2 regions of the Myxacorys chilensis genome follow, and region 2 is predicted to be linked to the other one. Evidence: predicted binding sites of a transcription regulator. Region 2 holds the regulator's gene; the other holds the start of a gene.

Region 1 (3,411 bases), on a different contig from region 2:
GGAATGACGGTTCAAGAAGCAATTCAGTATTCCCTTAAACTAAAAGGGATGCCACAACGAGAGATCGAATCATCCGTTAACGAGTGGATTGAGCGCTTACATATTCCTCGCGATTGGTTAGAGCGCACCGAACTTCAAATGTCTTTAGGAGAGCGGCAACGGGTTGCGATCGCGCGTGCCCTAGTCTGTCAACCTGCCATTTTGCTGCTTGATGAGCCAACCACTTCGCTCGACGTTGGACGACAAGATCATCTTCTCAGGTTGCTTTCGGAACTTCCTCAAACGATTCTGATTGCCACTCATCACCTAGAATTTGCCGCACAATTTAGCCATCGAGTACTGCACTTGCAGCGAGGCGAACTGATCCAAGATTTGCTGACCCATCAAGTAGATTGGCAGGATCTAAGAGGTGCGATCGCCCGCATTGAAGCCGAAGAATCCGCAGAATGGGATTAGCGACCCGAGGCAACTGTCTTTCGGCTTGCTTGATGCCCGTTTTGAGAATATGAAGGCGCATTCAGCAGCTCAAGATTGAGCCGATAGCCGACATTTCTAACCGTTTGAATTAGATTGGGCTGCCGGGGATCAATTTCGACTTTTTTTCGCAAGGACAGCACATGCGTATCCACTGTGCGGGGATTGTCGATCGCATCGGGCCACGCCCGCTGCAACAACTCCGACCGACTCAGTGCCGTTCCCCCCGCTTGAGCCAACACATACAACAAACTAAATTCTTGTGGTGTCAGCTCAATCAGCTCACCCTTAAAATGAACTCGGCGATGCACCAAATCAATTTTGAGATCGCCAAAGTCCAGATGAGCAGGCGGAGCGGAGGCCCGACGTCGACGCATCAAAGCCTCTACCCTGGCTAAAAACTCCTGCATTCCAAAGGGCTTCGTCAGATAGTCATCGGCACCTGCCCGCAATCCTTCTACAATGTCTGGCTCTGACGTGCGAGCCGACAGCATCAAGATCATCGCCAACTGTTGCTGCTGCAACCAACGGCAGAACTCCACTCCATCTCCATCTGGTAAGTCAGAATCGAGAATTACCAGATTCGGCTGACGCATCAGAAAGATCTCTCGTGCTTGGTGCAAATCAGCCGACTGATGGACGTGATATCCTGCCTGCTGTAAATGCCATCCAAGAAGCGATCGCAGATGCGGGTTCCCTTCTACGATTTGAATGTTTGAGGCTCCCACGGAGGCTGATTTCCCTTAGTTTGCTGCCTTTCAGATTAGCAAAGCCAGTCAGTATCGGTTTGTAACGCCTGTTACCCAGGCTCTTGACTAATCCTACACAAACCAAAAAGTCTACCTTAAGTTTATGCCGTTAGGATTATGCAACATGGGGTGAGCTAAGAAGGGTTGATGTTAAGATTAAGACTAGGAATGTAAGTTCTTTACTACAGGACATCGTCGTCGTTTACATGGGACTTATGCTTCAAGACGCGCCCACGATTCGCTATTACCAAAGGCTCACCGACGCTCTGGTTGAGCATTGGAACCGGGGATATCGCTATGATGATCTCCGGATGTACATGGAGGGATACATCGCTTCTCTTCGTCACTCTAATGCGCTGGAACCATTCCAGATTCATCGATTAGAAGAAGAGTTGACACGATACCTCTATGACCCTTCAAATTTTGAGATGACGATGCCAGAACCAGACCGAGACTATCGTTAAGGAATATGTTAGGGCGCTTTGATCAGCGCCCTTTCGCGTTCTTTAAGGACGTTTTAGAACGTTCTGGCAGAGGTTTGTGGATTTGCGGTTTCTCTGGAAGTTGCACTCTGCGCTAATTGCATGAAACATCGTCAGACGCTTTTGCGATTGGCTCTGATCGGCTTCAAGACGTCTGTCTGAGTGCGTCCTCTGGTGAGTCCTAGGATGCTAAAGCAACTTCTACAAGCTGCTGAAGTTCACCTTTTTGGTACAGCTCAATCAAGATGTCAGAGCCGCCTAAAAACTCGCCATTTACGTACACTTGCGGAATAGTGGGCCAATTAGAATATTCTTTGATTCCCTGACGAACTTCAGGGTCTTCTAGCACGTCCACCGTTTCATAAGGAACGCCTAGCGCATTGAGGATTTGAACCACGTTGTTTGAGAATCCACACATGGGCATTAGCTTACTGCCCTTCATAAAAACGACAATTTTGCTTTGTTTAACTAGATTGTCGATGCGATCGTTGGTGTCTGTCATAAGGGTTATTTAGGGATAAACTTCAGTAAAGATGGATTAGGGCTTTGCTGCCCATTCTTCGGGAGTAAAGGTGTTGAGCGATAGGGCATGAATCGCTTCAGATGCCATCGCTTGCTTGACTGCGCCATAGACAAGCTGATGCTGCTGCACACGGCGTTTGCCCTCAAACGACGAAGAGACAACGGTGACATCAAAATGCTCCCCATCTGGGCTGACAACGCTTACTTGAGAATCTGGCAACCCAGCCTTGATCATCGCTTCAACCTGATCCGGGCTAATCATTCCTGCTCCTCTCACTGACTGCAAAGACTTCTTATAGTCTAACTGGTTAGGGAAAGCGATTGCTGGATCGCATCGAAGGTCAGTCAAGCACTGAAATGGAGGGCGTTGCTTAATAGAGAAACGTTCTTACGCTTTAGTGCATCTCCTGACAGGCAAACGGGCATCTAAATTAATACCTTTATCAATGCAGACCGCTCTGATGTCATTCGTTGCACTAATTGCCCAGTGCGCCCGCTTCCTAGCATATTCTGCATCACAAGAAGCAACACCATGAACTAGTCGGTGACGCAAGCGGAAAGCTTTACCCAGACCGTCCCAGTTCTGCACGACTTCAGGGAGACGTAGCTGAACCTTCTCGTTCAGAAAAACTTCGTCTTTCCAGATATCTTTGTACCCCTCGAGTCCCTGACCACGCTTCTTTAAATCTCCTCGTATCGCCACATTGGGAGAAGTCCCGAGCGCAATAATTGCCCGCCGAACCGTCCACTCAAAGTGGATCACCGCAAGAAGGGCTGACAATGAAGGATCTTCAGCTAAAAATTGCTTAATTCGCTCTTCACGAGAGTGACTTGAGTCTTTAACTAGAAACACTAAACTTCCTGCAAAACGACTGGTTTGATGTTATGTCATGCCTCACTAATTGGGCCTTAAAGTGAGTGATCTTATTGGCATCTTTTTCAAATGACTGCCGTAAAATTTCTAATTTTCTAAAAAATGCCGTAAACTTTTGTTAATGACATTCATATACTGCGATGACCACCCCCGGATTTGGCAAGAAAGTTCACCAAGAGAAAAAGCAGTCTCAGGGCGCATCAAAGCGAGAGAAAGCCTCAAAGCAGTATGACGAATTTAAGTCGAGCGGGCTACCGGAATATGAGATTTACATGCGGGTCAAAGATAAAAAGCCGTGGTTTCCGGTGGG
Region 2 (3,411 bases):
AATCGGAAACCGTTGACGCAGTGATTTGATCGTGGCGATCGCACTTTCTGCCGTCACGACCTCGTGATAATACAACCGCCGATCAACGCCCATCACCGCCAACCCACACTTCTGCCGCCCCGGATCAAACCCCAGAATTACAGGTTGATCCAGCACCGTCTGTCCCTTCTCCATCGCTTTCCAACTGTCCATGACTACGACGTTTTCAGTACCACTTGACCGTTTTGAATCACCACTAATCCTATTTTGAGCGGTCCTACTGTGTACGTTACATCGGATGCCACCGCCCGGAGTTCTACCGGAGTCTGAAATTGGCGCAGTTGCTCTATAAAGCCCGATAACGACTCTAGGTTTTCAATCTGAACGCTATCGTTAATTACGCCTGCCCGTTTCGCGCGGAAATTGGAGAAGGCGAGCAGTTGTTCGATGTTTTGTTGGAACTGCTCAGACGTCAGCTTTGAGGGTTCAATCGACTTTGCAGCCACCACATCCCCTGCTAAAAACACGACCCGATTGGGAATAGCACTGGCAAAGACGGAAACGGGTCGCCGTTCGCCCCGGACATAGTTAGCGTCTGCCGCAATTCTCACCACGTAGTCTTGACCATCATTAATCTTTTTAATCAGACGCTCTACCTCGGCGGTCTTAATTAGAACGATTTGCTCTTCCCCGGTAGAACCAGGTTGGATCAACTGCCAGGCCGCTCGATTTGCCTCTTTTAGCAAGCGATCGACTGCGGCTTTGGCAGCGGCTGGATCAACCACCCGCAGCACACCCGCCGACAGCACCTGACTCCGCAGAATCGCCAAATATCCGCCGCGAATCAGTTGGGCTTCTTGCTCAGACTGCTGCACCGCTTCGGCTAAGAGCGCTTGCTGAGATGCCAACTGTCGAAGTTGAATTTCGCGCTCGGCAATCACGCGATCGCGCTCGGCGATTTCGCGATCGCGCCTCTGAATCGTGCTCGTCCGCTCCGCAATTTGACTATCGCGCTCGGCAATTTGCGCTTTGACGGCATCGCGCTGAGCAATTAGGGTTTTCTGCTCGCTCTGCAACTGATTAATCTCCGATCGCAGCCTTTCAGCCTGCGCAGATACGGCATTGAGTTGACCGCGAATCACATCCCGCTGCGCCTCAGCCGTTCTGAGCTGCTCGTTGGTCTGTCTCTGCTTTTCAAGGGACTGCTTCAGAGACTCATTAATTCGATTGAGTTGTCCTTCCGCTTGTGTCCGCTGGGCGCGGGTGCGCTCAAGTTCATCCTCGACCTTACTCTTCTGCTGATTAGTAATTTGCAAATCATCTGAGTTTTTCCGTAAGGCTCGATTTTGCTCCCGGACTTTCTTTTGCAAGTCGTTGAAATCGAGCAGCATATCGCGAAACTGGCGGCTACTCGCAAACAAAATGCCAAATGTCGAGGCGGAAATTAACGTTCCGGTCAAAATCGTCACGAGAGTTGCCGTGCGCTTAGGCCGCAGATTAAACAAGCTCAGACGCGCCTTTCCAACTTTGGTGCCAATGCGATCGCCAACGGTTGCGATCAGCCCGCCCAAAATCAAAACTGCCAAAATCAGAATTAGCCCTATGTCGGACATTGATGCTCCAAAACGCTCCGGCTTAGTTCACTCGACAAGCAGGACTCCGCATCTATTATGCCTGCGGAACGGATATCACTGCTGCGAAGAAAATGTGTGATTTGGAGCGAGGGCAGAGAAAGTCTAAGTAAATTGCTGGCTTAACGTGACCGGATTGTGAACGGTAATCTTTTTCTTGTGAATCGAGATCATGTTATCTTGCCGCAAATCGCCTAATAGACGGGTGACGGTCACGCGAGTTGAGCCAATTGCTTCTGCGATCGCTTGATGCGACAGTTTGAGATCAATTGTGATCCCTTCTTGGGACGGTACGCCAAAATCGCGGCAGAGAATCAGCAAAAAGCTGACCAACCGCGATCCCATATCTCGGTGCGCCAACGTTTCGATCATCATCTCGGTTTGTAGAATGCGAGATGACAGTCCTTTCAGCAGCATCATTGAGAGATCTGGGTTGTCTTTCAGGGCTTTCTCGACCTGCTCGATGGGCACCGACAGCAACTCTGCTGGAGTAAATGCCACGGCATGATAGAAACGATCGGCGCGTTGACCTGTAATTAGCGATAGCACCCCAAACACGCTGTTCTCTCTCAGCAGGGCCACGGTGATCTCCTCGCCTGCCTCGTACACGCGCGAGAGCTTGACGGCTCCTTTCTGCAAGAAGTAAACCCGTTCCGCCGGATCACCCGGAAAGAAAATAGTTTTGCCACGCTCAAATGTTTCTACAACGGGGGGGTATGCCCCTCCACCGATTTGGCGAAATAACGATGCAAGCGGTCTCTCTTTGGTCACTATCATTTCTTCCCTTTATCGTCACTCAGACGTTCTCTTAGCAACTATTAGGCTCACCGGTGAGCAAACTTTTCTATTAAAACCCCTATAGAAAATTGTTCTATTGAGGCGAGTCATTGTAAGCGAAGCCTTTGTAAACAATTGATGACTTTAGAACACTTAAACTGACTGCAAACGCAGTTTTTGTGCCTCCTTATACATTTCTGCCCGTATTTTAAGAATTTTAGAAAATCTCTGTGATTTCCTCACCAAAAGATTGACTCGTATTGAACGCTTTTTGGGGAGAATAGTCAATCATTTTGACCAGATTCTAGCGCAAAGCGGACTGGAGAGAGGGAGCCCTGATCTATAACTGGCATTAGAGAGGTAGATTTCGCTTTGGATAAGTTACAGCAGTCAGGGGGCGATCGCATTGCTCCAACGTGCGATCGCCCCCTGACTTACATTCGAGTCATTCAACGGCGGCTTTTGCACTGGCTCCATTCTTCACAGCAGGCGACTTGGTCTTGATCTCATTGACGCTTGGCGGAACGCTAAAAGCGTTGCGTGAGGAAGTTTTCTGCCCCTTTGCTCGTGGCTTTCCTCCGGCCATCCAATATTCTTTTTGATATTTTTCATCGAAGAACTAGGATTCTCCCAAGCCCTATGCTCTAATAAGTTTGCAAAATCTGCGATAAATTACGATTCCTAACTGATGAAAACTTTAACAATCAAATTATCCAAGATTGTTGCTTGGTAGTCGGGCGGTAAACGATAATTTTTATCCCTTTAGATTTGTCTAGGCTACAAGATTTTACAATTGAGAAGTACTTAGTTTGGGCACTGCTCCAGATGACATTACAAGAACTACAAAAACAGGTACTGCAACTATCCATCCGCGATCGTTGGCAATTAGTGCAGGCTGTTCTCACATCCCTACAGGAAGACACCCGTTTAGAGGTGAAGCCGAAGAACCTGTCTCGGCTGCGAGGAATCGCGAAGAACCCAACAGCCCTAAATGACACTGATAATACAGAAGATTATGTGACTT

The links. The regulator NtcA, encoded in region 2, controls nitrogen genes in cyanobacteria. The targets are predictions, from matches to a motif close to TTTGTANNNNNNNNTACAAA.
Region 1: AC5JLB_RS24155 (DUF6761 family protein) is a predicted target of NtcA. The motif match lies at 1,261-1,280, and genes of this name have one in related genera.

Annotation. Positions count from the first base shown of each region.
Region 1 covers NZ_JCACKG010000235.1:778-4,188, forward strand. The annotation lists gene AC5JLB_RS24145 (ABC transporter ATP-binding protein) at 1-456, shown strand, start outside; gene AC5JLB_RS24150 (response regulator transcription factor) at 453-1,202, opposite strand; gene AC5JLB_RS24155 (DUF6761 family protein) at 1,430-1,687, shown strand; gene grxD (Grx4 family monothiol glutaredoxin) at 1,887-2,207, opposite strand; gene AC5JLB_RS24165 (BolA family protein) at 2,244-2,489, opposite strand; gene AC5JLB_RS24170 (hypothetical protein) at 2,616-3,080, opposite strand; gene AC5JLB_RS24175 (HHL1-like protein) at 3,242-3,411, shown strand, end outside.
Region 2 covers NZ_JCACKG010000149.1:83,587-86,997, forward strand. The annotation lists gene AC5JLB_RS11130 (pre-16S rRNA-processing nuclease YqgF) at 1-192, opposite strand, end outside; gene AC5JLB_RS11135 (DUF3084 domain-containing protein) at 195-1,592, opposite strand; gene ntcA (global nitrogen regulator NtcA) at 1,716-2,387, opposite strand; gene AC5JLB_RS11145 (hypothetical protein) at 2,760-2,891, shown strand; gene AC5JLB_RS11150 (hypothetical protein) at 3,213-3,411, shown strand, end outside.